Regions from separate parts of the Ruegeria sp. BI11 genome, predicted to be linked through region 1. Evidence: riboswitches for the same ligand, from Rfam matches in the RefSeq annotation. Region 1 holds a riboswitch; the other holds the start of a gene.
The links. A riboswitch is a leader RNA that binds a small molecule or an ion and turns the genes downstream of it on or off. The one in region 1 is predicted to bind thiamine pyrophosphate.
Positions count from the first base shown of each region.

Region 2: it holds a riboswitch for thiamine pyrophosphate, as region 1 does, so the genes downstream of both, thiB (thiamine ABC transporter substrate binding subunit) here and thiD (bifunctional hydroxymethylpyrimidine kinase/phosphomethylpyrimidine kinase) in region 1, are expected to answer to the same signal.

Region 1 covers NZ_JBQFSM010000004.1:84,161-87,249, reverse strand. The annotation lists gene ACR0DT_RS10925 (FAD-dependent oxidoreductase) at 1-626, opposite strand, end outside; gene thiD (bifunctional hydroxymethylpyrimidine kinase/phosphomethylpyrimidine kinase) at 623-1,426, opposite strand; TPP riboswitch at 1,470-1,576, opposite strand; gene dnaJ (molecular chaperone DnaJ) at 1,705-2,859, opposite strand; gene dnaK (molecular chaperone DnaK) at 2,934-3,089, opposite strand, start outside.
Region 2 covers NZ_JBQFSM010000021.1:9,694-12,782, reverse strand. The annotation lists gene ACR0DT_RS23970 (trimethylamine methyltransferase family protein) at 1-364, opposite strand, end outside; gene ACR0DT_RS23965 (LysR family transcriptional regulator) at 474-1,346, shown strand; TPP riboswitch at 1,520-1,624, shown strand; gene thiB (thiamine ABC transporter substrate binding subunit) at 1,657-2,637, shown strand; gene ACR0DT_RS23955 (ABC transporter permease family protein) at 2,613-3,089, shown strand, end outside.

The DNA of each region.
Region 1 (3,089 bases):
GGATGCAGCAGACGCACGGGGCGGGTCAGGGTCACATCCCGGCAGCGGATCACCAGCATCTCACCCTTCACACCACGCAGGTCATGCAACACTTCGCGGGCGTGCAGTCCGCGGCAATCGATTGCATTCTCCAACCGGGACGGGGCCAGTTTTCGGTAGAACGTGACACCCTGTTCCTGCAACTGACGGTGCAAATCACGCAGCGCCTGTCGCGGGTCCAGATGCGCCTCATCCGCAAAGTGCAGACCTTTGGCAAAACTGGTCAAATCAGGCTCTAATTGGAGTAATTTGGCTCGATCGACTTCAACATACCCGTCGGTACGGCGGGCAAATCGGCGCAGATCGGGCAAATCGCGCGGATTGGCGACGACCAAAGTGCCCCGCCGCGAAACTTGCGTGCGCGCGGCCCACCACTCCAAAGCGGCCTGACCTAGACGCAAAACCGGTTCCTCGGCGTTTTCAAACTCGCACCACGGGGCCAGCATGCCGCCCGCCCACCACGAACACCCATGCGGGCCCGGCGAACCGCCGGGGTCATACACCTGAACATTTGCCCCGCGCGACACCAGTTCACTGGCGACAGCCAATCCCGCCACGCCAGCCCCTATGATCGACCAAACAGTCACGCGGGCCAGACCCGATGAAAATGATGAACCGGACCGTGCCCCTGCCCGACCATCAGAGTGTCAGCTTGGATAATGGCCCCTTGCAGATAGTCATGCGCCTGCGCAACCGCGTCGGTCAGACCAAGCCCCTGCGCCAACCCTGCCGCGATCGAAGACGACAGGGTGCAACCGGTGCCATGCGTATTGCGCGTGTCGCACCGGGGGGCCGTGAATTCAGCCAAAGCGCCTGAAGGGTTAATCAGAAGGTCGTGACAAACGTCCCCGCGCCTATGCCCCCCTTTCATCAGCACCGACTGCGCGCCCAACCCGCACAACGCCATCCCTTGGGCGATCATCTGATCGGGGGTTTCGGCGTCAGTTGCTCCAAGCAAACACGCGGCCTCGGGCAAGTTCGGGGTCAAAATGGTCGCTCGGGGCAAAAGAATCTCACGCAGGGTCTGAACTGCGTCCCGCGCCAGCAAAGCATCACCGGATTTGGCGATCATCACCGGATCCAAAACCACAGGGCCGTCAAATGCAGCAATGGCTTCGGCCACGGTTTGGATAATATCAGGCGTCGCTAGCATGCCGATCTTGATCGCGCCCACATCTAGGTCGGTCAGCACCGCATCGATCTGGGCGGCAACCACGTTCAGCGGTATCCCATGCACCGCCGTCACAGCCCGCGTGTTCTGCGCCGTCACTGCTGTGATTACACTGGCCCCATACACGCCCAGCGCGGACATCGCCTTAAGATCCGCCTGAATCCCAGCCCCGCCCCCGCTGTCCGAGCCCGCAATAGTCAGGGCAATATGCGCCATATCGTTGCTCCATCTTCTAAGGGCAACGCAGCATGGAAAACGTCTGTATGTGTAGACCGTTCCCTCCGCCGGTATTGCCCGGATCAGGTTCGATGGGTTAGCGCGTTCACGCCTCTCAGCCCTTTGATCAGGGCACCCCAACGGTTGGCGCGACAATCTCAGGGGTTGCGAGGGGATTCAAGGGCCAATTTTGGCGCAGTTCATCAACGAACTGGACCTATGAAACGAAAAAAGCCGACCCAAGGGGATCGGCTCATTCGAAAATTGGCAGCGTGGTCTTAACCCTTCATTCCATCCCAAAAGGATTTGACGGATGAGAAAAAGCTTTTTGATTCCGGATGGTTATCTTCACCCAGGTCGTCGAACTCACGCAGCAGTTCTTTCTGGCGGCTGGTCAGATTTACCGGTGTTTCCACGGCGAGCTCGATGAACATGTCACCCACGCCACCGCCACGCAGGGCGGGCATGCCCTTGCCGCGCAGGCGCATCTGGCGGCCTGACTGGCTGCCTGCCGGAATCTGCACGCGGCCGCGGCCACCGTCGATGGTTGGCACTTCGATCGATCCGCCCAGCGCGGCCTTGCCCATGCTGACCGGAACGCGGCAATACAAGTTCACACTGTCGCGTTCGAACAGCTTGTGATCCGACACTTCGACAAAGATGTACAAATCACCCGGAGGGCCACCACGCATGCCGGCCTCACCCTCACCTGCCAGGCGAATACGCGTACCGGTTTCCACGCCGGCGGGAATGTTGACGGACAGCGCCCGCTCTTTTTCTACGCGGCCTGCACCGCCGCAGGCTTTACAGGGGTTCTTGATGATCTGACCCAGCCCCGAACAAGTCGGGCACGAGCGTTCAACGGTAAAGAAACCCTGCTGCGCACGTACCTTGCCCATGCCCGAGCAGGTCGGACAAGTGGTCGGCTCTACTCCGCCTTCCGCGCCCGAACCGTCACAGGCCGAACAGGCCACAGCGGCGGGAACACTGATGGTTTTCTGCAGACCTGCGAACGCCTCTTCCAGCGTTACGCGAAGGTTATAGCGAAGGTCCGATCCGCGCGCCGCACGACGTCCGCCACCGGCACCGCCACGCTGACCGCCCATGAAATCGCCGAACAAATCGTCGAACACATCCGAGAACGCGCTGGAGAAGTCACCCTGACCAAAGCCGCCGCCGGGACGACCACCGCCGCCACCCATACCGTTTTCAAAGGCCGCGTGGCCAAAGCGGTCGTAAGCAGCTTTTTTGTCAGCGTCGCGCAGAACATCATAAGCCTCGTTGGCCTCTTTGAACTGCGACTCGGCATCCGGGTTGTCTTTGTTGCGATCGGGATGCAACTCTTTGGCTTTCTTACGAAAACCCTTTTTGATTTCATCCGCCGATGCGCCCTTAGCTACGCCGAGCACATCATAGTAGTCGCGTTTTGACATCAGTGTTTCCTTCTGCCTCAACGTAATCGGGCCGGCCCGGCAACCGGACCGGCCCGCATTGGCCCGGTTACCCGTTAGTTACGCTTGTCGTCGTCCAGATCTTCGAACTCGGCGTCGACAATGTCATCCTCACCCGGTGCAGCATCTGCCGCTGCAGGCTCATCCTCACCTTCTTCGGCTTGCGCCTTATAGATGGCTTCGCCCAGCTTCATGGCCGCTTCGGTGACGTT
Region 2 (3,089 bases), on a different contig from region 1:
ACATATGCACCCGCGCCGCCTCGATCTTAAGGTCATGGTCGGGATTTTGACCGCATAGGGTAAATCCGCGCTGCGCCCCGTCGATCGCCCATTGCACCAGCATTCGCGGAAACAGCAACCGACCGTCCGGGGTCATGGCGCCACCCGCAGTGGTGACCTTTTCAACCATAGACGGAATGGGCTGGCTCAATCCTAGCGTCTCCAATAGCGAGAACGCGGTTTCTCCGATCAGAGTCACCTCATCCAGGGTAAGCGGCTTTAAGCGCCCACCGACCACACCGGGCCAAACGGGTGCGGGGGCGTCGGTGTCCGTTACCTGTTTTAAACGGTCTTTACGACCGCGCCGTCGGTTTGCCTGGGTCATCGACTCATGAGCTCAATTTGCTGCAAACACATGATGAACAGGTGTAGAATAAATTTACAAAGGCAAGTTTCTCAGCAATTAATGAGTTTAACTTATCAATAGGTATATTGTGAAAGCGTCTCTTCCTGCCTTACGCGCCTTTGATGCAGCCGCCCGGCATGGCAGCTTCCGTGCCGCTGCTGAGGATTTGTCCGTTACACCGACTGCCATCAGCCACCATGTAAGGGGGTTAGAAGATCAGCTCGGCGTCAAATTGTTCCGCCGCGAAGGTCGGGACGTTGCTTTGACAGAAGACGGCAGGCGCTTGGCCAAAGCCACAAGCCAGGCGTTCGGAGTTCTGGATAACGCCGTGCGCACGTTGCACCGCAGTGCGCGCAAAGCCGTTCGCATATCGGCCGGGCCGATTTTCACGGCGCGCTGGTTGATGCCGCGAGTAAGTGACCTTTGGGCGACGCATCCGGATATCGAACTGGAAGTAGTACCTTCGTTCCAGCCCGGAACGTTCGATACGAAAAACGTCGATATCGTTATCCGTTGGGCACGCATGGCGGAAAGAACGGGTGATGCACTTAAGCTGCTGGAGCTCAGTCCTGTTGCAATTGCATCCCGCAGCTTTGTCTGTGCCAACGGTCACATTGAACACCCGGCGGATCTGTTGCGTCTGCCACTGCTACATCAAAAGAACCATTGGGGATGGCTGGATTGGTTTGCGACAATGGGCGTGCCGGTCGACAATCCTTTGCAGGGGCCAATTTTCGAGGACGCCAACGTCTTGTTGCGTGGCGCAGCACAAGGTCAGGGCGTCACGATTGGCTGGCTGCCGCTGATCGATCAAGACCTGGCTGAGGGCAGGGTTGTTCGCCTTTTCGATGAAAATATCTCGCCAACTCATGCCTATTTTGTTGACGTGCGAAACCCTAGCAATACGCGCCGCGAAGTACGTCAGGTCCAGGAATGGCTGATCACTGAGACTGGCGATTGAGCCAGGTTTAGGCCAGCCAAGCCTCGTTTGGCCCGGGGTTTCGAAACCAACCGATACCAAAATCAGTTTAGACCCGAACGGTCACCACATTGCTGAGGTCAGGCAGTCAGACCATTGAAAAAGCCAAAAACACGTAAATCCGGTTGTCTTTTGATCCGATCCACCCTAGTCACGACCTCACCTCGGGGTGCGTGGCCTGCTGCGCTGAGATGCCTTTGGCGAACCCGTAGAACCTGAACCGGCTAGAACCGGCGGAGGGAAAGGTAACGGTTTCATCCATCCTTGCCCTCTCGCCGCAATGGAGGATGACATGAAACATCTGATGATTGCTGCGGGACTTCTGAGCGCCACAGCGGCTGTAGCAGCCGACAAACCTCAGCTGACCGTTTACACCTATGACAGCTTTGTCTCGGATTGGGGTCCGGGTCCCAAGGTGGTAGAGGCGTTCGAGGCAGTTTGTGACTGCGATCTGAATCTTGTGGGCGTCGAGGATGGTGCAGCGCTGCTGTCGCGTCTTCGGCTTGAGGGCGAAAACACAGACGCCGATGTAGTCCTTGGATTGGATACAGGCCTGATTACGGCAGCCAAGGAAACCGGCTTGTTTGCCTCTAACTCTGTCAGTGCTGACTATACTCTCCCAATTGAATGGGCAGACGACGTGTTTGCGCCTTATGACTGGGGTTATTTCGCTTTCGTCCATAACGCTGATGCGGCAGCACCTGCCAATTTCCGTGAACTGGCCGAGGGTGAAACCAAGATCATAATTCAAGACCCGCGTTCTTCTACTCCGGGTCTGGGGCTGCTGTTGTGGGTCAAGGCAGCCTATGGTGACGAAGCGCCAGAGATTTGGGCCGGACTTGCCGATAATATCGTGACCGTGACAAAAGGCTGGTCCGAGGCGTATGGTCTGTTTCTTGAGGGTGAGGCCGACATGGTGCTCAGCTACACCACGTCACCCGCTTACCACCTGATCGCCGAGGAAGACGCCAGCAAAGCGGCAGCGGCCTTTGACGAAGGGCACTATATGCAGGTCGAGGTTGCGGCAAAGCTGGCCGGAACCGATCAGCCCGAACTGGCAGATCAGTTTCTGGAATTCATGGTCTCGGACACTTTCCAGCAGATCATTCCAACCACCAACTGGATGTATCCGGCAGTGACTCCTGCCGCCGGTCTGCCCGAGGGGTTTGACACGCTGATCACGCCGGAAAAGTCCCTGCTGTTCACCCCGGATGAAGCCGCAGCCGTGCGGGATCAGGCGCTTGCAGAATGGCTGGGCGCGCTCAGCCAGTAAGCCCCTGGCCAGGTGTTGGCGCAGCGACACTGGTTTCTGCGCTGATATTGGGCACTCTGGCCGCGGTGGCCCTGCGCGCTGATACAGCGGGCGGTTTCGGCCCGGCCGATTGGGCGGCATTACGTTTCACACTTATTCAGGCAGTGTTGTCTGCGCTGTTCAGTGCCGGGTTGGCCATCCCAGTTGCGCGAGCGCTGGCCCGACGTCGATTTCGTGGCAGGTCGGCCCTGATCGCACTGTTGGGTGCCCCCTTCATTCTGCCGGTCATCGTCGCGATCCTTGGGCTGTTGCAGGTTTTTGGCCGTGCTGGATGGATTTCCGACATTCTAGGGCTGTTTGGCCTGCCGCCTTTGCGCATCTACGGCCTGCACGGGGTGGTTTTGGCCCATGTGTTCTTTAATTTGCCTTTGGCCACGCGGCTGATCCTGCAAGCGTGGCAGGAAATCCCCGCA